Linked DNA regions of Leptothrix cholodnii SP-6. The protein of the gene in region 1 interacts with the protein of each later gene in a pairwise test. Links are inferred from orthologs where the notes say so. Each region holds a gene or a part of one and is shown in the gene's direction. Other genes may lie near its edges.

Evidence for each region.
Region 2: the proteins of gyrB (region 1) and gyrA interact in binary tests that used the Escherichia coli proteins (3 or more experiments, as listed by UniProt). The link is inferred for Leptothrix cholodnii SP-6 from one-to-one orthologs.

Annotation. Positions count from the first base shown.
Region 1 is NC_010524.1:2,631-17,118, forward strand. What follows is about bases 1-3,131. They hold gyrB (DNA topoisomerase (ATP-hydrolyzing) subunit B), read left to right. Parts: upstream 1-334; coding sequence 335-2,929; downstream 2,930-3,131. Other genes in these bases: dnaN (DNA polymerase III subunit beta), read left to right, coding at 1-233; LCHO_RS00020 (TerB family tellurite resistance protein), read left to right, coding at 3,126-3,131. In the rest of the region: more of LCHO_RS00020, read left to right, coding at 3,132-3,638; transcriptional activator NhaR, read right to left, coding at 3,657-4,556; LCHO_RS00030 (DUF2322 family protein), read right to left, coding at 4,600-4,914; LCHO_RS00035 (PAS domain-containing protein), read right to left, coding at 4,964-6,166; LCHO_RS00040 (L,D-transpeptidase family protein), read left to right, coding at 6,271-7,821; peptidoglycan L,D-endopeptidase MepK, read left to right, coding at 7,871-8,488; LCHO_RS00050 (hypothetical protein), read right to left, coding at 8,550-9,305; LCHO_RS00055 (MlaD family protein), read right to left, coding at 9,302-10,276; LCHO_RS00060 (MlaE family ABC transporter permease), read right to left, coding at 10,282-11,031; LCHO_RS00065 (AI-2E family transporter), read right to left, coding at 11,080-12,147; LCHO_RS00070 (nucleotide pyrophosphohydrolase), read right to left, coding at 12,168-12,548; LCHO_RS00075 (2OG-Fe(II) oxygenase family protein), read right to left, coding at 12,545-13,408; LCHO_RS00080 (endo alpha-1,4 polygalactosaminidase), read left to right, coding at 13,774-14,488. UniProt on the Escherichia coli protein: DNA gyrase negatively supercoils closed circular double-stranded DNA in an ATP-dependent manner to maintain chromosomes in an underwound state.
Region 2 is NC_010524.1:1,022,689-1,037,249, forward strand. Bases 1-3,204 are described here. They hold gyrA (DNA gyrase subunit A), read left to right. Parts: upstream 1-346; coding sequence 347-3,004; downstream 3,005-3,204. Other genes in these bases: ompA (outer membrane protein OmpA), read right to left, coding at 1-53; LCHO_RS04785 (DUF2059 domain-containing protein), read left to right, coding at 3,004-3,204. Also shown: more of LCHO_RS04785, read left to right, coding at 3,205-3,582; pheA (prephenate dehydratase), read left to right, coding at 3,685-4,809; LCHO_RS04795 (prephenate dehydrogenase), read left to right, coding at 4,838-5,719; LCHO_RS04800 (bifunctional 3-phosphoshikimate 1-carboxyvinyltransferase/cytidylate kinase), read left to right, coding at 5,740-7,839; rpsA (30S ribosomal protein S1), read left to right, coding at 8,001-9,689; LCHO_RS04810 (integration host factor subunit beta), read left to right, coding at 9,709-10,047; LCHO_RS04815 (LapA family protein), read left to right, coding at 10,193-10,513; lipopolysaccharide assembly protein LapB, read left to right, coding at 10,503-11,657; waaC (lipopolysaccharide heptosyltransferase I), read right to left, coding at 11,691-12,674; LCHO_RS04830 (DUF4254 domain-containing protein), read right to left, coding at 12,667-13,320; LCHO_RS04835 (hypothetical protein), read right to left, coding at 13,372-14,424; LCHO_RS04840 (class I SAM-dependent methyltransferase), read right to left, coding at 14,421-14,561. UniProt on the Escherichia coli protein: A type II topoisomerase that negatively supercoils closed circular double-stranded (ds) DNA in an ATP-dependent manner to maintain chromosomes in an underwound state.

The DNA of each region.
Region 1 (14,488 bases):
TGCGCATCGCCTCCAGCAATGCCGAGCAGGAAGAAGCCAAGGAAGAGCTCGAGATCGACTACGGCGGCGACGCCATCGAGATCGGCTTCAACGTCACCTACCTGATGGACGTGCTGGCCAACGTCAACGAGGACATGGTGACGCTGTCGCTGCAGGACGCCAGCAGCTCGGCGCTGATCACCGTGCCCGAGCGCAGCGGCTTCAAGTACGTCGTGATGCCGATGCGGATTTGAGCGCCGCGCCCAGCTTCATCTCACACACAAGCGGGCACGGGCCCGCTTCCGCGTTTTTACAAGGGCCCGCACGCCGTGCCGGCACCGACTGAGCAAGCCCCATGACCGACCCGAAAAGCCTCCCCCAGGAACCCAACGGCAGCGCCGATGCCGACGGCGTGACGCGCCGCGATCTGCCTGACGTCGAAGGCGTGCCGGTCTCGACCGGGGCGGAAGCGTCGGCGGCCTACGGCTCCGACTCGATCCAGATCCTCGAAGGCCTGGAAGCGGTGCGCAAGCGCCCGGGCATGTACATCGGCGACACCAGCGACGGCACCGGCCTGCACCACCTGGTGTTCGAGGTGGTCGACAACTCGATCGACGAGGCCCTGGCCGGCCACTGCGACGACATCATCGTCACCATCCACACCGACAACTCGATTTCCGTCATCGACAACGGTCGCGGCATCCCGACCGGCGTCAAGATGGACGACAAGCACGAGCCCAAGCGCAGTGCCGCCGAGATCGCGCTGACCGAGCTGCACGCGGGTGGCAAGTTCAACCAGAACAGCTACAAGGTCTCGGGCGGCCTGCACGGCGTGGGCGTCTCCTGCGTCAACGGCCTGTCGACCTGGCTGCGCCTGACGGTGCGCCGCGACGGCCGCGCGCATTTCATGGAGTTCCGCCAGGGCATCCCGCAAGACCGGGTGCTGGAACGGCGCGACGGCTTCGAGGTGAGCCCGATGAAGGTCATCGGCGAGACCGACAAGCGCGGCACCGAGGTGCACTTCCTGCCCGACCACACGATCTTCTCGAACATCGACTTCCACTACGAGATCCTCAGCAAGCGGCTGCGCGAACTCTCGTTCCTGAACAACGGCGTCAAGATCCGCCTGGTCGACGAGCGCAACAACAAGGAAGACAACTTCGCCTACGCCGGCGGTGTCAAGGGCTTCGTCGAGTTCGTCAACAAGGGCAAGAAGGTCCTGCACGGCAACATCTTCCACGCCCGCGGCGACAAGATGAGCGACAACCAGACCAACGTCGGCGTCGAAGTGGCGATGCAGTGGAACGAGAGCTACAACGAGAACGTGCTCTGCTTCACCAACAACATCCCGCAGCGTGACGGCGGCACCCACCTGACCGGCCTGCGTGCGGCGATGACGCGTGTCATCAACAAGTACATCGACGACAACGACATCGCCAAGAAGGCCAAGGTCGAGATCACCGGCGACGACATGCGCGAGGGTCTGGCCTGCGTCGTCAGCGTCAAGGTGCCCGAGCCCAAGTTCTCGAGCCAGACCAAGGACAAGCTGGTGTCGAGCGAAGTGCGCGCGCCGGTCGAGGACATCGTCAGCCGCCTGCTGACCGACTGGCTGCTCGAGAACCCGACCGACGCCAAGACCATCTGCAGCAAGATCGTCGACGCCGCGCGCGCCCGCGACGCCGCCCGCAAGGCGCGCGAGATGACGCGCCGCAAGGGCGTGCTCGACGGCATGGGCCTGCCCGGCAAGCTGGCCGACTGCCAGGAGAAGGACCCGTCGCTGTGCGAGATCTACCTGGTGGAGGGCGACTCCGCCGGCGGCTCGGCCAAGCAGGGCCGCGACCGGAAGTTCCAGGCCATCCTGCCGCTGCGCGGCAAGATCCTGAACGTCGAGAAGGCGCGCTACGAGAAGCTGCTGACCAGCAACGAGATCCTGACGCTGATCACCGCGCTGGGCACCGGCATCGGCAAGGGCATGGGCGGGGACGACTTCAACCCCGACAAGCTGCGCTACCACCGCATCATCATCATGACCGACGCCGACGTCGACGGCGCCCACATCCGCACCCTGCTGCTGACCTTCTTCTTCCGCCAGATGCCCGACCTGGTCGAGCGCGGCAACATCTACATCGCCCAGCCGCCGCTCTACAAGGTCAAGCACGGCAAGCACGAGCAGTACCTGAAGGACGGCAGCGAGCTCGACGCCTACCTGCTCAAGGTCGCGATCGACGGCGCCACGGTCGAACCCGGTGCCGGCAAGCCCGCGATCACCGGGGCCGCGCTCGAAGAGCTCGCCCGCCAATACGTGCAGGCCAGCAACGTGATCGCGCGGCTGTCGAACTGGATGGACATCGAAGCGCTGCGTGCCATCAGCGACGGCCTGACGCTCGACCTCGACGACGCACAGAAAGCCGAAGCCAGCGCCGTGGCCCTGGCCGGCGCGCTGCTTGCGGTTGGTAGTTCGGCCGAGGTGGCCGCCGAATACGACGCCCGCACCGACAAGCACCACCTGCGCATCAGCCGCCGCCACCACGGCAACATCAAGAGCAGCGTCATCACGCAGGACTTCGTGCACGGCGCCGACTACGAGGCGCTCAGCCGCGCCGGCATCACCTTCAAGGGCCTGCTGGCCGACGACGCCACCGTCAAGCGCGGCGAGGGTGACAAGCAGAAGACCGCCAAGGCCGGCGACTTCCGCGTCGCGATGGCCTGGCTGATGCAGCAGGCCGAATCGAGCGTCGGCCGCCAGCGCTACAAGGGCCTGGGCGAGATGAATCCCGGCCAGCTCTGGGAAACGACGATGGACCCGACCGTGCGCCGCCTGCTGCGCGTGCAGATCGAAGACGCGATCGAGGCCGACAAGGTGTTCACGATGCTGATGGGCGACGAGGTGGAGCCGCGGCGGGATTTCATCGAGAGCAATGCGTTGAGGGCGGCGAACATCGACGTGTGACCCGTGTGCTGGATCCCCAGCCTGGTGAGCGTCGAGCGGCGTGCAGCATCGATGCGTTTTTCTCGAACTCATGGATCGAAAAGCACGCATTGTCTCGAAGTGTCCGGGGCCCAAGAATAGGGTTTGCGCGCTGCCGGGAAGTCGGCTTCGCCAGCCACGCAGGTGGTGATCCGTTTGATCAACTCAGGAGAATGAATTGGGTCTTTTCGACATGTTCAAGAGCGATTCGGGCGACAAGATGACGCCTCACCTCGCGCTCGCCACCAGCCTGCTGTACATGATGTCCGCCGACGGCGAGATGGATCATGAAGAGATCGGCCACCTGCTGTCCGTCCTGGGCGGGCAGTCCAGTGCCGATGGCACGGTGGGGGTCGGCGCCCAGAACCAGGCCCTTCTGGACAATGCGCTCAAGTACCGCAGGAAGAACCCGGTCGAGTTCTTCCTGAAGGAAGCCACTCCCCTGCTGAGCGACGCGCAGAAGATGTGCATCCTCGTGAACATGATCGACTCGTCGCTCTCGGATGGCCAGCCCGAGCCCGAGGAGCAGGCGGTGTTCGCCAAGTTCATGCAGGCCTTCGGCGTGTCGGAGACCCGCTTCCAGCCCTTCTTCGAGGTGATCGTGCTGAAGAACGACCGTTCCGTCTTCACCAAGCAGGACCACCCGAAGAACAGTTCGGGCTATCAGGTCAAGCTCAGCGTGCCCGCCTGACGCGGGCAGGCCCGCCGTTCACCCGCGCAGCAGCTTGCCGCGCGCGGCGCTGGTGACGGCCACCACGCAGGGATGCGTGATGCGCCGCTCGGCCGAGATGGCGTAGAACTCCTCCACCAGTTCCTCGGTGCGGCCGATGGTGTCGACGCCGTACTGCGCCTGCGTCTCGGCCTCCAGCACGGTGGGCGACATGAACACGCCGCGGCCCTCGCTGCCGAAGGCCTTCATCAGCGCGGCGTCGTCGAACTCGGCGATCGCGCGCGGCCGCAGGTGCTGCTCGGCCAGCCAGGTGTCGAGCCGGCGCCGCATGGCCGAGGCCGGCCCCTGCAGCAGCATCGGCGCACCGTCCAGGCACTGCGGAAACGGGCCCTGGAGCTGGCGCGCCAGTTCCGGCGTGGCGAAGAAGCTCGTCGCCGTGGAGCCGAGCGTGTGGTTGAAGGCCCGGATGCTGAGCTGGCGGCCCATCGGCTCGTCGGCGATCACGAGGTCGAGCCGGTGCACCGCCAGCTGCGCCAGCAGATCCTGGAACTTGCCTTCATGGCAGATCAGCCGCACGTGCGCCGCGGCGTCCAGCGCCGGCTCGATGAGGCGGTAGGCGATCGCCTTGGGCACCGAGTCGGCGATGCCGACCCGAAAGCTCAGCACTTGCTGGCCGCTGCGCGTGCTGCCGATCACCGTCTCCAGTTCGTCGGCGATGGCGAACAGCTGATCGGCGTAACCGAGCGCGACCCGCCCCTCGTCGGTCAGCTCCAGCCCCCGGCCCTGCTTGCGAAAGAGCGCGCAGCCCAGCCGTTCTTCCAGCTGCTTGATCTGCGCCGACAGGGTCTGCGGGGTGATGTGCAGCTGTTCACCGGCGCGCACGATGCCGCCGGCCTTGGCGGCGACCCAGAAGTAGTGCAGGTGCTTGAAATTGAGCATGGCGCGGCAATGCGGCGACGCGGGCGTTTGGCCAGTCGCCCGCTCAGGCCGGCAGCAGCCGCACCGTGTAGGTCGCGGCCTGCGCGATGCAGCCGATCAGCCGGTCGATGTTGGGATGTCTGCCCGGATGCGCGTGCGCGTCTGCGGTGTGCTCGGCGTACAGCTGCAGCCCTTCGACTGCGGCGGCCGGCGTGATGGCACCGTGGCGCTGCGCCAGCGCGGCATAGACCGCCACCGAGCCGGCCTGGCCGGGCCGGTTCTCGAGCGTGGCCACCACCTGGCCCGCGGCATCGAGCAGTTGCAGGCCGGCGAGATGCGCCACCGGGGGCAGCTGTTTCAGGGTGTCGGCGAAGGTCATGGCGCGGCGAGACGGAAGTGACAGGGACCGGCATTGTCGCCAGCGCCGCTCAGGGCTGCGGCGGGCCGGGCGGGTCCAGGAAGGCCAGCGTGTGGCGCGGCGGCTGGCCGGCCTGCTGCAGAAGCCGGTTGATCTCGCGCTTGAGCTCGATCATGTCGATCTCGCGCCCCACCGTCGCCTGGTTGAAGCGCTCGAGTTCGGCATTGCGGCGGGCCAGTTCCTCGGCCTGGTGGCGCAGCGTCTCTTCGGTGTCCTTGATGGCGGTGATGTCCTCGGCGATGCCGCCGATCATGCGCGTGTGGCCCTGTTCGTCGACGATCACGTTCTTGCGGTCGGAGATCCAGCGCACGCTGCCGTCGGGTCGCACGATGCGGTACTCGGCGCTCGATCGGCCTTCGGTCTTCAGCCGCGCGCCCGACGCGGTCGCCAGCGCGCGGTCGTCCGGGTGGACGCACGCGAGCCACAGGCCCGGCCGGCGCAGGAATTCGTCGCTGCTGACGCCGTAGATGCGCTCGATCGCCGGGCTCACGTACAGCACGTTGCCGCCGTCGGCGCTGGCCAGCCACAGCACCTCGCCGAGGCTCTGGTGCAGCTGGCGGAACTGCTGCTCCTGGTTTTCCATCGCCTGCTTGAGCAGCATGTCGCGCGTGATGTCGATGGCCATCGCCATCACGGCGGTGCCGCCGTCGAAGGGCACCGGATGCACGCTGACCTGCGCGTAGATCACCTCGCCCGACTTCTTGCGGTGCCGCACCACGCCGACATCGGGCGAGCCCTGCAGCGACGAGCCGGCCGGCTCGTGCCGGTGCGCGAGGTCCTCGGGCGCGCGGATGTCGGCCAGCGTCATGCGCCCGAACTCGTCGGCGCTGTAGCCGTAGTGCAGGATCGCCGCGTCGTTGACCTTCAGGAACGCCAGGCCGCGCGAGTCGAGCAGCCACATCGGCTGCGGGTGGCGCATGAAGAGGTCCTGCACGCGCAGTTCGCTCGAGCGCGCCTGCCGGTCGGCCCGCATCAGCCGCAGATGACCCGACCGTACCAGCACCGCCAGGCCGACGGCCGTGATCAGCACGTAGAACAGGCCCTTGTAGCGCTGCGCCACCTCGAGCCAGCCGGGCTCGGTCGACACCGCCGACACGGCCGCGTCCGACAACAGGATCCAGGCGATCCCGAACGCCGCATAGGCCGCGCCGATGCCCAAGGCGAGGCGCAACGCACCGCGTCTCTCGGGCGACTCCGAACCTTCGTGCAACATGAACTCCTCGAGCGCCGGTGACGACCGGAGCGGTCTGGCGATTTTCGATGATCGCCCCGGATCCGACCTTGCCACGAATCCGCGCGCTGCCACACTGCCGACGCATGAACATCCTGCCCACCGGTCGCCGCCTGGTCTTCGTGCTGTGCATCGCCGTGGCCGGGCTCGGCGGCGCCGGCACGGCCGATGCGGTGATGGCGTCGGCGTGGTTCGACGGCGGACGCCCGGGCGCACAGGCGCAGCAGGCGGTGGCCCTGCTGGCCGATGCCGCCTCCGACGGCCTGGAGCCGCAGGACTACGACGCCGCGGCCCTGCAGCGCGCGGTCGCGCTGGCGGCGCAGGGCCCGGGGCTCGATGCGGCGGCGCAGTCGGGCCTGGGCGATGCCCTGAGTGCGGCGATGCAGCGCTTCCTGGCCGATCTGCACGACGGGCGCATCGCCCCGCGGCAGGTCCACGCCCGCTTCGACGTGCCGCGTGGCGCGGCCTTCGATCCGGCCGCCGTGCTGGGCGCCGCGCTGGCCGGACAACGCCTGCCGCAGGCGGTGCGCGAGGCGGCGCCGCGCCTGCCGCTGTACGAGCAGCTGCGCCAGGCGCTGGCGCAGTACCGCGCGCTCGGCGAGCACCCCGCCTGGGCGCAGAAGCTGCCGCCGCTGCGCGGGCGCAAGCTCGAGCCGCTGCAGGCCTGGGACGGCCTGCCGCTGCTGGCCGGGCGGCTGCAGGTGCTGGGTGACCTTCCGGCCGATGTGCCGGTGCCGGTGCGTCACGAAGGCGCGCTGGTCGCGGCGGTGCAGGCCTTCCAGCGCCGCCACGGCCTGGGCGACGACGGCGTCGTCGGCCGCGCCACGCTGGCCGCGCTGGCCGTCACCCCGGCGCAGCGCGCCCGCCAGATCGCGCTGACGCTCGAGCGCCTGCGCTGGACGCCGCTGCAGCTGGGCCCGCGCATGATCGTCGTCAACGTGCCCGAGTTCGTGCTGCGCGCCTACGAGACCCGCGACGACCGCATCGACGTCCGGCTCGAGATGAAGGTGATCGTCGGCAAGGCACTCGACACCCCGACGCCGCTGTTCACCGAGGAGATGCGCTTCATCGAGTTCAGCCCCTACTGGAACGTGCCGCGCTCGATCGCCGGTGCCGAGCTGGTGCCGCGGCTGCAGAGCGAGCCGGCCTACTTCACGCGCCAGGGTTTCGAGTTCGTCGGCCGCGACGGCCGGGTCTCGGCCGGCTTCGGCGACGAACAGCTCGACGCGGTGCTGCGCGGCGAGCTGCGCATCCGCCAGCGGCCCGGGCCGAACAACGCGCTGGGCGACATCAAGTTCGTGTTTCCGAACAACGACGCGATCTACCTGCACCACACGCCGTCGCCCGGCCTGTTCGAGCGCGACCGGCGCGATTTCAGCCACGGCTGCATCCGCGTCCAGGAGCCGGTGGCGCTGGCGAAGTTCGTGCTGCAGGATCAGCCCGGATGGGACGAGGCCCGCATCGTCGAGGCGATGGCGCGCGGCCAATCGCGCACCCTGCGGCTGGACCGGCCGGTGCCGGTGCTGATCGCCTACGGCACGGTGCTGGTCAGGCAGGGGCGGCCGCATTTCCTGGCCGACGTCTACGGCAACGACCAGCTGCTCGACGAGGCCCTGCGCAAGCGTCGCCGGCGCTAACCCGAGCGTGGCGGGCGGGTACTGGCCGGGTGACAGAATCCGCGGCACCATGCAGTACCACCGCCCCCATCCCCCCGTTCACGCCCACGCGCACGCCCACGCCCGCCCCGCCACACGTCGCCGGTTCCTGCGCCATGCGGGTGCGCTGGCGCTGGCTGGTGCCGTGCCGGTCGCGCTGGCGGCACCGGCCCGCACGAGCGCCGCGACCGGCCTGGGTGGCGCGCGCGAGCTGGCCCTGCACCACACCCACACCGGCGAGCGCATTGCGCTGGCCTATGCGGTCGACGACCGCTACGTGCCCGAGGCGCTGGGGGCGCTGAACCACTTCCTGCGTGACCACTACAGCGGCCAGGTCGGCACGATCGCGCCGCCGCTGTTCGACCAGCTGCACCGCCTGCACCAGGTGCTCGGCGCGGCGCAGCCGTTCCAGGTGATCTCGGGCTACCGCTGCCCCGAGACCAACAACACGCTGCGCCTGACCCGCGGCGGCGGCGGCGTCGCCAAGCGCAGCCTGCACATGGACGGCCGCGCGATCGACGTGCGCCTGCCCGGCGTGCCACTGGCCGATCTGCGCGACGCGGCGCTGTCGCTGGGCGCGGGCGGCGTCGGCTATTACCCGGGCCAGCAGTTCGTGCACCTCGACAACGGCCCGGTGCGCCGCTGGTGATGTGGCGCGGGTGACGCGACCCGGGTGATGCGACCCGGGTGATGCGACGCCGACGGCCCCGTCAGCGGTCGTTCCGGACCAGCTCGATGCGCCGCCGCAGGCGCTGTGCCTCGGCGCTGTCGCCGGCGTTTTCGGCCCGCTGCGCCTGCACGTTCAGCCAGGCCAGCAAGGGCCGCCGCCAGCCTTGTGCCGACGCGGTATCGGCCGCCACCGCGATCACCGCCGGGCTCGCCTGGCCGGCCTGGAACAGCACCGCCACCGCGATCAGCCGCGCCAGCGGATCGTCGATCTTCTGCAGGCTGGCGGCGGACGGGCCGGGTGCGCTGCGCCCACCACGCCGCGCCGACGCCACCGCCGCGGCGGCATCGCGCTGGGCCGACGGCAGGTGCGCGATGTCGTCGGCCGACAGCGGCATCGCGGCCAGGTGGTCGGCGTAGGCGCGCCCGGCCGGGTCGGCATCGGCACGCAGGCGCTCGAAGCCCTCGCAGGGCCCGAACATCAGCCCGGCGACCTGGGCGGCGCAGCGGATCAGCTCGGCGCGAGCCATCAGCGCCGGGTTGCCGGTGCGGGCGATCTCGCTGCGCGCCCGCGCGAAGTCCTGCGCCTCGGCCCGGCTGTCGCCCGACAGGTGGGCCTCGACCGCGCGGTCGAGCGCCTGGCGGGCGTTGCCCTGCCAGGCCGGCGGCGGCGGCCCGCCGGCGCAGGCGGCCAGCAGCAGCACGGCCGATGACAGCGCCGCCCGCGCCATGCCGCGGTGGCGCCGGTGCGATTGAGAGGCCGGTTGCGGTCGAGGACGGGATCGCGGGGTGTCGGTCATCGCAGCTTCAGCTCCGTGTCGCGCGCGAACGGCCATTTGCGGTTCAGCTCGTCGACCAGTTGTTCGACCTTGCGCAGCGTGGCGTCGACCTCGCTGCGCAGCGCGCCGAGGTCGGTGGTGGCCTCGCGCGCGTTGCCGGCGATGGCCTGGGCCTCGACCAGCAGGGCGTCGACCTTCTGCAGCGTCGCCCGCGTGTCGCCGAGCAGGGCATTCAACTGGCCGATGGCGGCGCGGCTTTCGTGCACCACGCCGTCGGGGCCGAGCACCTGCGCGTCGGCCTTGACGGCGATGCCGTCGAGCCGCGCCAGCAGCGTGTTGACACGCCCCAGCGCGGCGCTGACCTGGCGCGCGTCGGCCTCGTTGCCGAGCAGCGCGCCGACCGCACCGCGCGGGCCGGCGAGGCGCTCGGCGAAGGTCTGCACCTGCGTCAGGCTGCCGGCCAGCGCACCGTCGGCGGCGGTCAGCTGGGTGAGGTTCTGGATCAGCGCACGGGCGTCGGACACCAGCCGCGGCAGCTCGGCGGTGGCGTCGCCCACCAGCACCCGGCGCTCGGCGCCGTCGGCCAGCGGCGGGTCGGTCAGCACGCCGCTGTAGGCCTTCAGGCTGGCGCCGCCGACGAGGCTGCGCACGAGGGTGAACACGCTGGTCTCGCGCAGCCAGTGGGCGTCCTTGCGCGGCACGTCGATCACGACCCGGGCGCTGCCGTCGGCGGCCAGCTCGATGCGGCGCACCCGGCCGATCGGAAAGCCCGAGAACGTCAGGTCCATGCCGACCCGCACGCCTTCGGAGTCGTCGGCCACCAGCACCACGCGCTGGGTCGGCTCGAAGGTGCCGCGCGCGTACATCAGGTAGAGCGCGGTGCCCGCCACCAGCGCGACGAACAGCGCCAGCAGCAGCGTCGCCTTGAACGCGAGCGCGGGCTCGGGGGCCGGCGGCGGTGCGGGCAGGTCGGGTGATCGGTCGTCCGGCATGGCGTTCAGTAGTAGTTGCCGACCAGCGAGGCCGCTTCGATCAGCAGGATGACCAGGAACATGCGCACCAGGCCCTGCAGCTCGGCGCTGGCGCGGCCCAGCCGGCGCGGTGCGGCGTCGAGCGCCGAGGCGATCGGCATCAGCGCCACGGTCAGGCCGAAGAACACGATCTTGAGCCCGAAGATCAGCGCCACCGCCGGGCTGAAGACGCGCCCCACCGTGTGGGTGTAGGCGCCGAAGCCGGCGCTGGTGAAACCGTACACCAGCAGGTAGGCCACCACCAGCGTGACGACGCAGCTGACGGCCGCCATCAGCAGCGCGCAGAACACGCTGGCGGCCATGCGCGGCAGCACCTCGCTGCGCAGGCGCTGCAGGCCTTGCGGGCTCCAGGCGTCCCAGCCGTCGCGTGCGCGCAAGGCGGCGATCTCGGCGGCGTTGGGGATCGTGCAGCGCAGCGCGGCGAACAGCGCCGCGGCCAGCGGGATCAGCTCGAGCACCAGCACCCGCACCACCATCTCGAGCGCGTACTGGCTCAGGCCGTAGCTGAGCGCGGTCACCAGCACGATGCGGATCACGACCAGGCTGATCAGCGTGGTCAGCACCGTGAACCCGAGCAGCGCCGGCCCGGTGCCGAGCGCGATGTGGCGCGCCATCTCGCGGCGGTTGTGCGCGCCGTAGCTCGACGGCGTGAGCGCCAGCACCACCAGCAGCGCGCCCAGGTGCACGGTGCGCCACCAGCCGATCAGCCACTGCATGTCAGCACCACCGGCAGCGAACGACGTGGGCGCGGGGGCTGTTTCATCCTAGCGGCCCGCCGCGGCGGGCTCGATCACCGCGGCCCACTCGCGCCACAGCGCCAGCAGCACGGCCAGCACCACCGGGCCGACGAACAGCCCGATCAGGCCGAACGCCGCCAGCCCGCCCATCACGCCGAACAGCACCAGCAGGAAGGGGATGTCGGCGACGCCGCTGATGACCATCGGCCGCACCAGGTTGTCGATCCAGCTCACCGCCAGCCCGCCCCACAGCAGCAGGCCGATGCCCGCGCCGAGCTGGCCCTGCAGCAGCAGCCACAGCCCGATCGAGCCCCACACCAGCGGCGCGCCGAACGGGATCAGCGCGATCACCGCGGTGGCCGCGCCCCAGAACACCGGCGCCTTCACGCCCGCCACCCAATAGCCCAGCCCGGCCATCAGGCCTTGCGCCGTGGCCGCCAGCAGCAGGCCGTAGACGACCGCGCGGGTGGTGTCGCCGACGGCATTGAAATAGCCGTCGACCCGCTCGCCGAGCAGGCCCTGCAGGATGCGGCGCAGCTGCTCGAGCAGGCGGTCGCCATCGCGGAACAGGAAGAACGACGTCACCAGCGCGACGCCGAACAGCAGCGCGTTGACGCCGACGTCGCCGAGGATGCGCAGCGTGCGGCCGGCCCACTGTTCGGCCAGCTCGGTCAGCTGCAGCTTGAGCGCGGCACGGTCGCCGCCGAACTCGGCCAGGCGCTCCTGCAGCCACGGGCCGAGCAGCGGGATGCGGGCGATCGGCTCGGGCAGGTGCGGGCCGGTCTGCAGCAGGGCGGTGACCTCGCGGAAGGCCAGGATCAGCTCGCCGCGCAGCAGCAGGCCCAGCCACAGCAGCGTCACGCCCAGCGTCAGCGTCAGCACGCCGCTCATCGCCAGCGCAGCCCAGGCGCGGTGGCCACGCAGCAGCGCCAGCGTGCGCACATGCAGCGGCCACGAGACGTAGACCAGGATCGCCGCCCAGGCGATCGAGACCAGGAACGGCCGCATCACCACGAAGCCGACCAGCAGCAACGCCCCGAGCAGGCCGGCCACCACGGTGCGGTGCAGCCAGCGCGGCGTGGTTCTTTCGGGCATCGAGGATCTTTCGGAGGGTTTCATGACGGCTCATCGGTGCCGAGCTGGCGCGCCGCGGCCAGCGAGGCGCTGGCCTGGCCGACCGGGTACTTGGCGGCGTTGAGCCGCAGCTTGCGCTCGACCGCCTGCGCCACGTCGACGCCGCAGCGGTCGGCGATCTGCAGCAGGTAGACCAGCACGTCGGCGATTTCCTCGCTCAGGTGCTGCTGCACGGCGGGCTGCCCGGCCACGCGGGTCGAGGCCTCGGGGCTCATCCACTGGAAGATCTCGACCAGCTCGCCGGCCTCGACCACCATCGCCATCGCCAGGTTCTTGGGCGTCTGGTAGGGCTCCCAGCCGCGCTCGTCGGAGAACACCCGCAGGCGCGCCTGCAGGCCGGCCACGTCGAGCGGGGCGCTCATGCCTTGAGCCCCAGTTCGCGCAGCCGCTCGAGCAGGTAGCTGCCGGCGGTGTGGCGCGCCGACAGCCGCACCTGCGGGCGCGGATGCAGGAACAGCGGCAGCGAGATGCGCGACACCCGCGCGCCTTCGCCCTGCGGGTTGACCACGCGGTGGGTGGTCGACGGGTAGTGGCCGCCGGAGGCCTCCTGCAGCATGTCGCCGATGTTGATGACCAGCAGGTTCTGCGTGCTGTCGCGCGCGCAGGGCACGTCGAGCCAGCGGCCGTCGCGGCCGCGCACCTGCAGGCCGGGCTCGCTGGCTGCGGGCAGCAGGGTCAGCAGGTTGATGTCTTCATGTGGCGCCGAGCGCAGCGCGCCGGCCGGCTCGTCGCCACGCAGCGGCGGGTAGCGCAGGATGCGCAGCAGCGTCTGCTCGCTGCCCGCGATCATCTGCGGCAGCGGCTCGCTGTAGCGCGCGCGCACCTCGGGCGGGCTGTGCGCCTCGACCCAGCCGAGCAGCTGCGCCGCCAGCGCCTCGGCCTGCACCGCGTAACGGCGCGCCGCGTCGCTGACCTCGCGCGGGTAGCGGCCCCACGGGTAGTGGTGGAAGAACTCCTTCAGGTCCTTGTGCGTGTGGCCCTTGGCGGTCTCGGACACCTGCGCCGAGACGTAGCCGTCCTGGCGTTGCGGGTCGAGCGCGTAGGCGTGTTTGGCCTCGCTGTCGAAGAACGCCAGCCACTCGGCGTAGATCCCCTGAATCAGCGCCGCCTCGATCGGGGGGTTGACCAGGACCGCGAAGCCGGTGTCGCGTAGGCTGGCACAGAACCGCTGCGGCGCATCGGCGGCGGCAGGGTCGATGAGCGGGAAGACGCTGAGAGTCATGCGGTGGATAGCTCCGGCGCAGGTTGGTACGGGTCGGCCGCATTCACGCGGCAGCGCGAACTGATCTTCTGTGCCGCCTTGACGGTTTCGAATCGCAACTTGTTACGACGAGCCGATACACCTCGCCTCCCGATTGCATCATCCGGCGCCACGGTCAGACCGGTCATGCGCAGGCATCGGCGGTCGACACATTCTGCAATATCAACCCACCAACCCCCGGAGCATCGGCGACGACTGGCATGAGCGCACACGTCTGCATCGAACGACAACCCTGCATCGACCGGCCGGCTGCCCCCGCGGCACGGCGCCGCGGTTGCGTGCGCGCGACAGTGGGCCGGATCCTGGCTGTGGCGTGGGGGGTGTGCATGCTGTGGCTGCCGATGCTCGGTGGCGCGCACGCAGCCAGCCGCCTACCTGCTAGTACCGCGCTGTATTACGGCGCCGAGCCGCCGTTCGACGAGCTGGCCGCGTTCGACTGGGTGGTGCTCGAACCCGGCCACGGCCACGACCTGGCGCAGGCGGGCGCGCGCATGCCGCGCACGCAGCTGCTGGCCTACCTGTCGGTCGGCGAGGTGCTGCCGCAGGCGCCGCACTACGCCGCCCTGCCGCCGGCCTGGCGGATCGGCCACAACGCCTCCTGGCGCAGCGAGGTGCTCGACCAGCGCCCGGCCGACTGGCCGGCCTGGTTCGTCGAGCAGGTGGCGCGGCCGCAGTGGCAGCGCGGCTACCGCGGCTTCTTCCTGGACACGCTCGACTCGTATCAGCTGGTCGCGGCCACCGCCGAGGAACGCGCGCTGCAGCAGGCCGGCCTGGTGCGCGTGATCCGGGCGCTGCGGGCGGCCTTCCCGTCGGCCCGGCTGATCGTCAACCGCGGCTTCGAGCTGCTGCCGCAGGTGGCCACCCAGGTCGACATGGTGGCGGCCGAGTCGCTCTACCGGCGCTGGAACCCGGTCGATGCGCGCTACGAGGACGTGAGCGCCGACGACCGCGCCTGGCTGCTCGCGCAGTTCGAGCAGGTGCGCGAGCAGCACGGCCTGCCGCTGCTGGCGATCGACTATGTGGCACCCGGCGACCGCGCAC
Region 2 (14,561 bases), 1.0 Mb from region 1 along the record:
GCTGCGAGTGCCGCCGTTGCGAACAGCAGTGCGACCTTGTTGAGTTTGTTCATGGTTCTCCTCTCGATTGACCGCAACCAGCGGGGAAAGCGGGGTGAAATTGCAGTCTTCGCCGGGGGCGACTGACCGTTGCAAATCGTCAAAACATTGTGCCATAGGGCCTATGCGCCACCAAAGATTGGCCAACTGCCGGCAAATCACCGTTTGGTCTGTCGCTGACTGACAACATCGGCGCCACCTTAGAATGCAAGGTTGACGCGAGCGCAGGTGCGCCAGCAGGCCGGCGCGAGGGCAATCCTTGCGCAAGGGCGGGGTGCTGCGCTCGTGCTGGCCAGCCTGAGATCGCATGACGCAATTCGCCAAAGAAACCCTGCCCATCAGCCTCGAAGAGGAGATGCGCCGTTCCTACCTCGATTACGCAATGAGCGTGATCGTCGGACGTGCCCTGCCTGATGCGCGTGACGGACTGAAGCCGGTGCATCGCCGCGTGCTGTTCGCGATGCACGAGTTGAGCAACGACTGGAACCGGCCTTACAAGAAGTCGGCCCGCATCGTCGGCGACGTGATCGGTAAGTACCACCCGCACGGCGATACCGCGGTCTACGACACCATCGTGCGCATGGCGCAGGATTTTTCGCTGCGGCACATGCTGGTCGACGGCCAGGGCAACTTCGGCTCGGTCGACGGCGACAACGCCGCGGCGATGCGCTACACCGAAATCCGCCTGGCCAAGATCGCCCACGAGATGCTGGCCGATCTGGACAAGGAAACCGTCGACTTCGGTCCCAACTACGACGGTTCCGAAAAGGAGCCGCTGGTGCTGCCCAGCCGCCTGCCCAACCTGCTGGTGAACGGCTCGACCGGCATCGCGGTGGGCATGGCCACCAACATCCCGCCGCACAACCTCAACGAAGTCGTCGATGCCTGCCTGCATCTGATGAAGAACCCCGAGGCGTCGATCGAGGAGCTGATGGAGATCATCCCGGCGCCCGACTTCCCGACCGCCGGCATCATCTACGGCATCAACGGCGTGCGCGAGGGCTACCGCACCGGCCGCGGCAAGGTGGTGATGCGCGCCAAGGTGCACTTCGAGGACATCGACCGCGGCCAGCGCCAGTCGATCATCGTCGACGAGCTGCCCTACCAGGTCAACAAGAAGACGCTCCAGGAGCGCATGGCCGAGCTGGTGCACGAGAAGAAGATCGAAGGCATCAGCCACATCCAGGACGAGTCCGACAAGTCGGGCATGCGGCTGGTGATCGAGCTCAAGCGCGGCGAGGTGCCCGAGGTCGTGCTCAACAACCTCTACAAGCAGACCCAGCTGCAGGACACCTTCGGCATCAACATGGTGGCGCTGATCGACGGTCAGCCCAAGCTGTGCAACCTCAAGCAGCTGCTCGAGATCTTCCTCGAGCACCGCCGCGAGGTCGTCACCCGCCGCACCGTGTTCGAGCTGCGCAAGGCGCGCGACCGCGGCCACGTGCTCGAAGGCCTGGCGGTGGCGCTGGCCAACATCGACGAGTTCATCGAGACCATCAAGAACTCGCCCACGCCGCCGGTGGCCAAGCTGGCGCTGATGAGCAAGAGCTGGGATTCGTCGGTGGTGCGCGAGATGCTCACCCGCGCCGAGGGCGACACGCCGGGCGGGCGCGCCGCCTTCCGCCCCGAGGGCCTGGCGCCGCAGTTCGGCATGCAGGCCGACGGGCTGTACCGCCTGTCCGACGACCAGGCCGGCGAGATCCTGCAGATGCGCCTGCAGCGCCTGACCGGGCTGGAGCAGGACAAGATCGTCGGCGAGTACAAGGACGTGATGGCGCAGATCGCCGACCTGCTCGACATCCTGGCCAAGCCGGCGCGGGTCACGGTCATCATCGGCGACGAACTGACGGCCGTGCGCCAGGAGTTCGGCCAGAGCAAGATCGGCGTGCGCCGCTCGGTGGTCGAGCACAACGTGCAGGAGCTCGGCACCGAGGACCTGATCACGCCGACCGACATGGTGGTCACGTTGAGCCACACCGGCTACATCAAGAGCCAGCCGCTGGCCGAATACCGCGCGCAGAAGCGCGGCGGGCGCGGCAAGCAGGCCACCGCGACCAAGGACGACGACTGGGTCGACGAGCTCTTCATCGCCAACACCCACGACTGGATGCTGTGCTTCAGCAATCGCGGCCGGGTCTACTGGCTGAAGGTCTGGGAGGTGCCGCAAGGCGGGCGCAACTCGCGCGGCAAGCCGATCGTCAACATGTTCCCGCTGCAGCCCGACGAGAAGATCAACGTCGTGCTGCCGCTGACCGGCGCCAACCGCAGCTTCCCGGCCGATCACTACATCTTCATGTGCACCGCGCGCGGCACGGTCAAGAAGACCGCGCTCGACGACTTCAGCAACCCGCGCAAGGCCGGCATCATCGCGGTCGACCTCGACGAAGGCGACTTCCTGATCGGCGCGGCGCTGACCGACGGCCAGCATGACGTGATGCTGTTCTCCGACGGCGGCAAGGCGGTGCGTTTCGATGAAGAAGACGTGCGCCCGCTGGGCCGCCAGGCGCGTGGCGTGCGCGGCATGGCGCTCGACGAAGGCCAGAGCGTGATCGCGATGCTGGTGGCCGAGGACGAGACGCAGAGCGTGCTGACCGCCACCGAAAACGGCTACGGCAAGCGCACCAGCATCCTCGAGTACACGCGCCACGGCCGCGGTACCAAGGGGATGATCGCGATCCAGCAGACCGAGCGCAACGGCAAGGTGGTGGCGGCAACGTTGGTGCGGCCCAACGACGAGATCATGCTGATCACCGATCGCGGTGTGCTGGTCCGCACACGCGTTGCTGAAATTCGCGAATTGGGACGCGCCACCCAGGGCGTGACGCTGATCGCGCTCGATGAAGGTGCCAAGCTGTCGGGTTTGCAGCGCATCGTCGAAAACGATGCCAACGAGTCGATCGCCGATCCCGGCGTCGACGCCAACCCCGAAGCCGATGCCGGAGTCCCCGGCGAGGAGAGCACCTGATGTTGATGCGTACGCGCGCCCTGCTGGCCGCCCCGTTGCTGGTTCTGAGTCTGGCCACGGCCCATGCGGCCGATTCGCCGGCGGCCAAGAAAGCCCTGGTCCAGAAGGTTCTGCAGATGCAGCAACCGGGCATCGACGGCATCGCCCGCACCCTGGCCGAACAGCCGGTGGCGCCGATGATGCAGCAGGTCGCCGGCCTGCTGCGCACCCGGGTGCCCGAGGACAAGCGCGAGGCGCTGTCCAAGGAAATCCAGGGCGACTTCAAGAAGTACATCGACGCCACCGTGCCGCTGCTGCGTGACCGCGCCAAGGCGCTGGCGCCGACCACCATCGGTGCCGTGCTCGAGCAGAAGTTCAGCGAAGACGAGCTCAAGCAGCTGGTGACCTGGCTCGAGTCGCCGCTGGCGCGCAAGTACCAGACCGCGTTCCCCGAGTTCCAGCGCTCGCTGACCGAGAAGCTCGTGGCCGAGACCCGTCCGATGGTCGAGCCCAACCTGCGCGAGCTCAACGAATCCATCACCCGGCGCCTGGCGGCCCATGCGGGTGCGCCCGCTGCTGCCGGCGCGTCCAAACCCTGAGCATGACGGCGCTGTCTGCTTCCCATTGCCTGTCGGCCGGCTTCTGGCGGCTGACCGGCTGGCGGGCTGCGCCGATCCGCTCGCAGACAGCACCGATGACCCATGTCTGATTCCAACCCGTCTCCCGCGCCTGTCGCCGCTGTCGATCCGGCCTTGCTGGCCTTGCGCACGCAGATCGACGCGCTCGACCGCGAGCTGCTGGCGATGCTCAACCGCCGTGCCGGCCTGGCCCAGCAGGTGGGCGAGATCAAGAAGCACGAGGGTTCGGTGGTGTTCCGCCCCGAGCGCGAGGCGCAGGTGATCGACGGGCTCAAGGCCGTCAATCCGGGCCCGCTCAAGAGCGAGAGCGTGGCGCCGATCTGGCGCGAGATCATGAGCGCCTGCCGCTCGCTCGAGACGCCGACCCGGGTGGCCTATCTCGGCCCGGCCGGCACGTTCAGCGAGCAGGCCGCGCTCGGTTTCTTCGGCAGCTCGATCGTGCGGGTGCCGTGCGGCAGCATCGACGAGGTGTTCCGCGCCACCACCGCCGGCGCGGCCGATTTCGGCGTGGTGCCGGTCGAGAATTCGACCGAAGGCGTGGTGGCGCGTTCGCTCGACCTGTTCCTGACCACGCCGCTGTTCATCATCGGCGAGACCAGCCTGTTCGTGCGCCACAACCTGCTGCGCAAGCAGGACACGCTGGCCGGCATCAGCGCGGTGTGCGCGCATCCGCAGGCGCTGGCGCAGTGCCACGGCTGGCTGAGCTACCACCTGCCCGACGTCGAGCGCCGGCCGGTGTCGAGCAACGCCGAAGGCGCCCGCCTGGCCGGCCTCGATCCGAGCCTGGCGGCGATCGCCAGCGAGCGCGCGGCCAGCGAATGGGGCCTGCACGTGGTGTCGCCGGCGATCCAGGACGACGCCAACAACCGCACCCGCTTCGCCATCGTCACGCACCCGGAGCGCCATCCGGCGCCGCAGGCCTCGGGCCACGACTGCACCAGCCTGGTCGTGTCGGTCATCAACCGCCCGGGCGCCGTGCACGACATCCTCGTGCCGCTGAAGGTGCACGGCGTGTCGATGAGCCGCTTCGAGTCGCGCCCGGCGCGCTCGGACCAGTGGGAGTACTACTTCTACATCGACGTGCAGGGTCATCCCGAGACGCCGGCCGTGGCCACCGCGCTGAAGGAACTGCGCAGCGTGTGCGCCTACTTCAAGGTGCTGGGCACCTATCCGATCGACGTGCACTGAATCCGTCCAAGAAAGCGCAGGCATGGCGATGTTCAAACAACTGGGCGTGATCGGCTGCGGCCTGATGGGGGGCAGTTTTGCGCTCGCCCTCAAGCGTGCGGGCCTGGTGCAGCGGGTGGTGGGCTACAGCAAGTCGCCGTCGACGGTGGAGCGCGCCAAGCGCATGGGCGTGGTCGACATCGGCGCCGAATCGGCGCTGCTGGCGGTTTCGGGCTCCGACATCGTGCTGATCTCGGTGCCGGTGGCGGCCAGCGAAGCCACCTTCAAGGCGATCCGCCACGGCGTCGAGCCGGGTGTGCTGGTGATGGACGTCGGCAGCACCAAGCGCGAGGTGGTCGATGCGGCGCGCCGCGTGCTCAAGGAACGCCTCACGAGCTTCGTGCCGGCGCACCCGATCGCCGGCAAGGAAGTCGCCGGAGTCGATCACGCCGATTCGCAGCTCTACCAGGGCAAGCAGGTCATCCTGACGCCGCTGGCGCAGACCGATCCGGTGCTGGTCCAGAAGGCCACCGACGTGTGGGCGGCGATCGGCTGCCAGGTGCTGCGCATGACGCCCGAGAACCACGACACCGCGTTCGCCGCCGTCAGCCACCTGCCGCACATGCTGGCGTTCGCGTATTTCAACGCGGTGATGTCGCAACCGGCCGGGCGCGAGTTCCTGTCGCTCGCCGGCCCCGGTTTCCGCGATTTCACGCGCATCTCGGCCAGCGATCCGACGGTCTGGCGCGACATCCTGCTGAGCAACCGCGAAGAGGTCATCAAGCAGTCGCAGCGCCTGCGTCACGCGCTCGATGCCTTCGAGCACGTGATGCGCTCGGGCAACCAGGAGGCGCTCGAGGACCTCATCCGCACCGCCTCCGACGGCCGTGCCGGCTGGCAGATGAATGCCCGACCCGGCCCGCCGCGCTGAAACCTCCTTTCCCGGTCCGCATGTATCCGATTCCCTATCTCGACCTGCCGCCGCTCGGCGCGGCTGCCGGCACCGTGCGCCTGCCCGGCTCCAAGAGCATCTCCAACCGCCTGCTGCTGCTCGCCGGCCTGAGCGCGGGCGTGACGACGCTGGTCGATCTGCTCGATTCCGACGACACCCGCGTCATGCTCGACGCCTTGCGCGGCCTGGGCTGCCGCATCGAGCAGCAGGGCCGCCACACCCGCATCACCGGCGTGGCCGGCAAGCCGGCGGTGCTGGAGGCGGATTTCTTCCTCGGCAACGCCGGCACCGCGATGCGGCCGCTGACTGCCGCGCTGGCCGTCATCAGCACCCAGAACGGTGGCCGCTACACGCTCAGCGGCGTGCCGCGCATGCACGAGCGGCCGATCGGCGACCTGGTCGACGCCCTGCGCGCGCTGGGCGTGGCGGTCGAGTGCCTGGGCAACGAGGGTTATCCGCCGCTGCGCCTGGCCGGCGGCAGCCTGCTGCTCGACGCGCCGGTGCGTGTGCGCGGCGACGTCTCCAGCCAGTTCCTGACCGCCCTGCTGCTGGCGCTGCCGCTGGCCGCGGGACCACGAGCCCCCACGCTCGGCACCGACGGGTCCTCGCTGCCCCCCGAGGGGGCGTCGCCGCCTTGGGGCGGCCCGGCGGCGGGCCGCGACGTGGTGATCGAGGTGATCGGCGAGCTGATCTCCAAGCCCTACATCGAGATCACGCTGAACCTGCTGGCGCGCTTCGGCATCGCGGTGCGGCGCGAGGGCTGGCAGCGCTTCACGATTCCCGCCGGCAGCGCCTACGTCACGCCCGGCGAGGTGCACGTCGAGGCCGATGCCTCGTCGGCCTCGTATTTCATCGCGCTCGGCGCGCTGGCCGGCGTGGATGCGCCGGTGCGCATCGAGGGCGTGGGCGCGGCATCGATCCAGGGTGACATCCGCTTCGTCGAGGCCGCCCAGGCGATGGGCGCGCGGGTGATGGCCGAGCCCAACGCGCTCGAGGTGCGCCGCGGCGCCTGGCCATTGAAGGCCATCGAGCTCGACTGCAACCACATCCCCGACGCCGCGATGACGCTGGCCGTGATGGCGCTCTACGCCGACGGCCCGAGCACGCTCACCAACATCGCCAGCTGGCGCGTGAAGGAGACCGACCGCATCGCCGCGATGGCCACCGAGCTGCGCAAGCTCGGCGCGCAGGTGGAGGAGGGGGCCGACCACATCCGCGTCTGGCCGCTGGCGCAGTTCAAGCCCGCCGCCATCCACACCTACGACGACCACCGCATGGCGATGTGCCTGTCGCTGGCGGCGTTTCACACGCTCAAGGGCGCGGCGCCGGTGCCGGTGCGCATCCTCGACCCGAAGTGCGTGGCCAAGACCTACCCGGACTATTTCGAGACCCTGTTCGGCGTGGTCGCGGCCGACGCCGCGCAGATCCCGGTCATCACGATCGACGGCCCGACCGCCTCTGGCAAGGGCACGCTGGCCGCGGGCGTGGCGCAGGCGCTGGGTTACCACACGCTCGACTCGGGCTCGCTCTACCGCGTCACCGCACTCGCCGCGCGGCGCGCCCAGGTGGCGGCCGACGACGAGGCCGGTCTGGCCGCGGTCGCGCGTGGCCTGCACCTGCAGTTCGAGGGCACCAACGTGATCCTCGACGGCGTCGACGTGACCGAGCGCCTGCGTGACGAGGCGGTCGGCGCGATGGCCTCGCAGATCTCGGTCTGGCCGCAGGTGCGCGCCGCGCTGTTCGACCTGCAATGCGGCTTCCGCCAGCTGCCGGGCCTGGTGGCCGATGGTCGCGACATGGGGACGGTGATCTTTCCGCAGGCCGGGCTCAAGGTCTTCCTCACCGCGACGCCTGCGGCGCGCGCCGAGCGGCGGCATAAGCAATTGATTTCCAAGGGAATTCCTGCTAGCCTCGACAGTCTTCGCGCCGACTTGGAAGCGCGTGATGCGCGCGACAAGAATCGCAGCACCGCGCCACTCAAGCCAGCGCAAGACGCGCTTTTGCTCGACAACTCCCTGCTCGGCATCGAGGCTTCGGTGCAGCAGGTGATTGCCTGGTGGAACGCGCGTTTGCCGTTTGACGGCTCGGCTGGCTGCTGAGCTTCGAGCGGCGCCCTGGGTCCGGCACCTTCCCGCCTGTGCGTCCTGCACGCCGAGGTGCCGGTTCAGCAACCTAACCCGCCACGGAAGTGGTCCCAGTCGTCGGCCCGCCCGACGCAGAAAGCCAATCAATGTCCCAAGCAGCATTTGCCTCAGAAGGCATGGAATCCTTTGCCGCGATGTTCGAAGAGTCGCTGCAGCGCTCTGACATGCGCGCCGGCGAGGTCATCTCGGCTGAAGTCGTGCGCGTCGAACACAGCTTCGTCGTCGTCAACGCCGGCCTGAAGTCCGAGGCCTATGTGCCTCTCGAAGAATTCAAGAACGACAAGGGCGAGCTCGAAGTCCAGGTCGGCGATTTCGTTTCCGTCGCCATCGACGCGATCGAAAACGGGTACGGCGACACCATCCTGTCGCGCGACAAGGCCAAGCGCCTGGCTTCGTGGCTGTCGCTCGAGAACTCGCTGGAATCGGGCGAGTTCGTCACCGGCACCGTGTCGGGCAAGGTCAAGGGCGGCCTGACCGTGCTGGTCAACGGCATCCGCGCCTTCCTGCCGGGTTCGCTGCTCGACACGCGTCCGGTCAAGGACATGAGCCCGTACGAGGGCAAGACCATGGAGTTCAAGGTCATCAAGCTCGACCGCAAGCGCAACAACGTCGTGCTGTCGCGCCGTGCCGTGGTTGAAGCTTCGATGGGCGAAGAGCGCGCCAAGCTGCTCGAGACGCTGCGCGAAGGTGCCTTCGTCAACGGCGTGGTCAAGAACATCACCGAATACGGTGCGTTCGTGGATCTGGGCGGCATCGACGGCCTGCTGCACATCACCGACATGGCATGGCGCCGCGTGCGTCACCCGAGCGAAGTGGTGACGGTCGGTCAGGAACTGACCGCCAAGGTCCTGAAGTTCGACGCCGAGAAGAACCGCGTCTCGCTGGGCCTCAAGCAGATGGGCGACGACCCGTGGATCGGCGTCTCGCGCCGCTACCCGTCGGGCACCCGCATCTTCGGCAAGGTCACCAACATCGCCGACTACGGTGCATTCGTCGAGATCGAACCGGGCATCGAAGGCCTGGTGCACGTCTCCGAAATGGACTGGACCAACAAGAACGTGGCTCCGTCGAAGATCGTCGCCCTGGGTGACGAAGTCGAAGTCATGGTGCTCGAGATCGACGAGGACAAGCGCCGCATCTCGCTGGGCATGAAGCAGTGCAAGCAGAACCCGTGGGACGAGTTCGCGCAGAACTTCAAGCGCGGCGACCGCGTCAAGGGCCCCGTCAAGTCGATCACCGACTTCGGCGTGTTCGTCGGTCTGGCTGCCGGCATCGACGGCCTGGTGCACCTGTCCGACCTGAGCTGGAACGAGACCGGCGAAGCGGCCGTGCGCAACTTCAAGAAGGGCCAGGACGTCGAGGCGATCGTCCTGGGCATCGACGTCGAGCGCGAGCGCATCTCGCTGGGCATCAAGCAGCTCGACACCGACCCGTTCACCAACTACACCACGCTCAACGACCGTGGCGCGACGGTGACCGGCAAGGTCAAGACGGTGGACGCCCGTGGCGCTGAAATCCAGCTCAACGAAGAAGTCACCGGCTACCTGCGCGCTTCCGAAATCGCCCGCGAGCGTGTCGAAGACGCCCGCAACGTGCTCAAGGAAGGCGACGAAGTCACGACCATGATCATCAACGTCGACCGCAAGCTGCGTTCGATCCAGTTGTCGATCAAGGCCAAGGACAGCGTCGAGCAGCAGGAAGCCATGCAGCGCCTGTCGGCCGACAACCGCGAAACGGTCGGCAATGCCGGTACCACCAGCCTGGGCGCCCTGCTCAAGGCCAAGCTGGACCAAGGCAACAACTGATCGATAGCCGATCTCGCGCATGACCCGCTCCGACCTTGTCGCCTTGCTGGCTGAACGTTTCAGCCAGCTGACCCATCGCGATGCCGAGTTCGCCGTCAAGACGATGCTCGACGCGATGAGCGACGCACTGGCGCGCGGTCACCGCATCGAGATCCGCGGATTCGGCAGCTTTGCGATCAACCGCCGCCCGCCGCGGGTGGGGCGCAATCCCCGCTCCGGCGAGCAGGTGGTGATCCCCGAAAAGCTGGTCCCCCACTTCAAGCCGGGCAAGGCCCTGCGCGAAGCGGTCGACCAGCGTCAGGACGACGCGCAGGAGGTGCTGGACGTGCGTCCGGCCCGCCTGCAATCGGTCGACTGAGCGCCTCGCATCCCCGCCCCTGTCGAGTGTTCCGGCCCGCCGGCTCATGGATTGAGCTGTCGGGCCGGTTGCGTTTGTGCTCCAGGCGTGGCCGCGTGGGTCGTCGCACGGACGACCAGGGGTGCAGCACTAGAATCCCCGAGTTATGCGCATCATTCACTGGATCTTCCGCGCAGCGGTGTTCTTCGTGTTGTTCGCCTTCGCGCTGAACAACCAGCATGCCGTCGACCTGAACTGGTTCTTTGGCGTGTCGACCCATGCGCCGATGGTGCTGGTGGTGCTCGCCGCGTTCGCGGCCGGCTGCGTGGTCGGCGTCCTGGCGATGCTGCCCGGCTGGTGGCGCCAGCACCGTCGTACCCGTGCCCTCGAGGCCGCCGTGCCGCGATCGGCTGTCCCGCAACCTGCGACCCCCGCAGGCCAGCCCTCCGAGGCAGAACTGCCACATCCCCCCCGCGATGGACTTTGACCTGCAATGGCTGCTGCTGGGCCTGCCGGTGGCGTTCGCGCTCGGCTGGCTGGGCTCGCGCCTCGACCTGCGCCACCTCAGGCGCGAAACCGAATCCTCGCCGCGGGCCTATTTCAAGGGCCTGAACCTGCTGCTCAATGAACAGCAGGACAAGGCCATCGATGCCTTCATCGAGGCGGTGCAGCAAGACCCGGGCAGCACCGACCTGCACTTCGCGCTCGGCAACCTGTTCCGTCGCCGCGGTGAATACGAACGCGCCGTGCGGGTCCACCAGCACCTGCTGGCACGCGCCGATCTGCCCACCAGCGAGCGCGACCGCGCCCAGCATGCCCTCGCCCAGGATTACCTGAAAGCCGGCCTGTTCGACCGTGCCGAGGCGGCCTACAAGGCGCTCGAAGGGACGGCCTTCGCCACCGATGCGCGGCTGGCGTTGCTGACCTTGCACGAGTCCGCGCGGGACTGGAAATCGGCCATCGAAGTGGCCCGCGGGCTCGAGGCCACCGCTGCCGGCAGCTTTGCCCAGCGCATCGCCCACTACTGGTGCGAGCTGTGTCTGGAGGCCGATGCGGCGGGTGACGGCGCCGCCGCCGACGCCGCGCTGACCAAGGCGCGCGAAGTGGCCCCGCAGTCGGCACGGCCGCTGATCCTGTCGGGCCAGCGCCTGGCGCGTGCGGGCCGGCACACCGAGGCCCTGGGCCTGTGGACCGCGCTGTCGACCGTGCACCCGGAAGCCTTTTCAGTCATCGCCGGTGACTATGCCGCCAGCGCCCAGGTCTGCCAGCGTGCCGACGAGGCGCTGGTCCGGCTCAAGGCCCTGCATCTGGCGGCGCCCTCTGCCGACCTGCTGCTGGCTGCGCTGAGCCTGGAGTCCGACGCCGCGGCGCGGCGCCGGATGCTGGTGCAGCACCTCAAGGAAAATCAGAGCCTGAGCGCCGCACTCAAGCTGTTGCAGGACCCGGCCGCCGCGCCGGACGACGATGGCGGCGAAAGCCTGGCCATGCAGCAGGCCGTCGGCAAGGCCTTGCGCCCCTTGCGCCGCTACCACTGCGCGGCTTGCGGTTTCGAGGCACAGAACTACTTCTGGCAATGCCCCGGCTGCCACGGCTGGGACACCTATCCGCCGCGTCGACTCGAGGACATGTAGTCGGCGCGTCGGCCGGCGCCGGGCGCGCTGCGCTCAGGCTTCGACGTGTGGCAAGGCGGCGCGAAAGGCCGCCAGCACGTCGGCCCGGCTCGGCACCTGCCCCTTGCCGCCCAGGCTGCGCACGAAGCCCGCGCCCGTCACACCGGCCAGACCGGGTTCGTGGTCGCAGTAGATGCCCACGGTCGGCCGGTCGAATGCCGCGGCCAGATGCGTGAAACCGGTGTCCAGCCCGACCACCAGCCGCGCGCCGGCGAGCACCGCCGCGCTGTCGCCCACGCTCAGGAACGGCGGCACCACCGCGCCGCTGTCACCCGCGATGCGCCGGGCCAATGCCTGTTCCTGCGGGCTGCCCCACAGGATGACCGGCGTCCAGCCCTGGGCTTGCACCTGCGCGAGCACGGCTTGCCAGTCCGCTTCGGGCCAGAGCTTCTCCGGCCGGCTGGCGCAAGGGATCAGCACGGCATGGGGCGACGGCGGCTGCCAGGTCGGTGTCGGCGCCCGCAGCCCGAAATCCGGTGCGCCGGACGGCAGCGCATAAGCCAGGTGCGCGGCGGCCAGCCGGCGGCTGCGGTCGACCGCATGCAGCGATCGCGACACGGCGGCGCGCCGCTGGTAGAACAGCGCCGCCAGCGGTTCACGGATGCTCTTGCGGTCATAACCGGCGCGCGGGCCGTTCGCCTGCACCGCCCACAGCACGCTCTTGAGCAGGCCCTGGAAGTCGATCACCAGGTCATAGGTTTCGGCCTGCAGGTCGGCGCGCAGTTGCCGGATGGCCGCGCGGGTGGCCGGGTTGCGCAACGACTTGCGCCACTTGCGCCAGGCAATCGGCAGCACCCGCCGCACGGCAGGATGCAGCGCGGCGATCGCCGCGAACGGCGCCTCCACCAGCCAGTCGATCACGGCGCCGGGATGCGCGCGGGCGATGTCGGTGATCGCCGGCAGCGTGTGCACCACGTCGCCCATCGAGGTCGTCTTGACGACCAGGATGCGCAGCGGCCGCTCAGCAACCTCAGCCACGCGCGGCCAGCCGCTCGGCCACCAGGGCGGGGTTGAAGCGCGCGTCGTTGTACATCTTGAACTGGCGGTAGACCTTGAAGCAGGCGCGGCCGGCCACGCACTCGGCCAGCAGGCCGTCGAGGCAAGTCGACAGGTCGACGCGCTGCAGCAGCAGGCGGTCGAGCTTGATCTGGCTGCTGGCGCGGTGTGCATCGTCGACATCGGTGCGCTGCGTCTGCTTGCGCATCGCGTCGATCTTGAGCGCCATGATCGACATCCGATCGACCATGCTGCCGGCGGTCTCGCTGTTCAGCCGTGCGGTGGCGGGCGCGGTGCTCAGCGGTGCGTCGCTGCTGGCCGAGGCCGGATCGACCAGGCCGAGCGCGATCAGCAGGATCTCGTCGACCCGCTCGGTGGCGTCGTTGCGCGCCTGGTTGTAGCCGTCGATCGCACGCTTGTTCTTGGCGATCTCCGCGTCGCTCACCGTGGTGCGCCGGGCCAGATCCTCCTCGGCCCACAGCAGGCAGTTGTTGCGGTGGTTGGTGGCGATCCAGTGCCAGAGCGGCTCGGCAGGGATGAGGTCGACGCTCGCGGGCCAACCTGGATTGGCCAGCAGGTTGTCGTGCAGGTCGGTCACCGCGCGTGCGGTCAGAACGGGAGTGCTCATGGGGCTGGAGCCAGCACGAAGGCCGGCTGGGGGCGGATCGAGAAGCGCGAATTATCGCCGCGCGTCCTGCAGGCCGAGGGCCTTTGCCCAGTCGGCAGCAATCTGTGCCAGCTCGTAGGCGTTCCGAGTCAAGGCTTGCGCGGCGCTCAGATCCGATTCCCGTCGAGATCGGTCGTGTAGATAGTCGCCCAAGCCGTGGGGCCAGTCATCGAGGACCGTGCAGCCACGGAAGTCCTCGTAACTCGGGATCGCGTCGGCAATCACGTTCAACCCGTGCAGACCGGCCGTGAGAACCCGGTTCGCGGTCTTGCACTGCGTGAACGGATTGGACTGGATCGGAATGATGGCTGCGCTGTGCAGCCGCAAGGCGGTGGAGAAGGTGGATTGCGACCAAGGCAGATAGGCGGTCGGCAGACGCCAGCCGTGCAGCAAGCTCCGATAGGCCGTCTCGCTGTTGCTGACGACGGTCAGCGACAGCGGCGCCTCGGCGGCTGCCCGTTCAAGGCTGCTGCGAACCGTCAACAGATCTGCCATGCCACCGTCCACACCTGCACTGCCGTGATTGCCGAACCAGATCAGCCGACGGGCCGGATCGACCCGGGCCTGTGCGAGCCAGCGGCGCAACCGGTGCAGGCGGATTTCGGCTCGAGGTTCGCGCAGGCGTGCCAGCCACGACAAGTCATCGGGCGGTTCTGCCGCGTCGGCAACGACGGCGATGTCTGCCTTCGGCGCCTCTTGTCGGACGACCTGAGCAAGCGATCGAGAGCAGACGATGACCTGATCGACGCGCTGGCAGGCATTTCGGAGGCGATCGGCGCGCTGCTGCAGTGTTCCGTCGGGATCGGCGGAAAAGAAGAAGTGGTTGTCGCAAAGATCGAGAATCAGGCGGGTGCCCGATCGGCTTCGGTACTGCGTCGCCTGTTCGAGCGTCCTGGCGTCGTAGCGCTTGGAGAGCACCAGGGTGTCGGGCACAGGCCCGCCGGGCCGGTGCAGACCGACATCATGGCCCTGATCGCGCAGGGCCTCGACGATCTGAGCACACCGCAGGCGATAGCTGGCAATGCGCGTATCGGTGGTGTGTGGCCACCATTCGATGCGACTCAAGCCTTGGCCTCACGATCCTGCGTGCGCTTGGGCCGAGCCCAGAACTCCATGCGGCCGCTCTGGTGCGTGACGCCCAGGGTCCACGCCAGCCAGCGTCGCAATCTGCGTGCACCACGCGCCTCCTTCAGCCAGAGAAG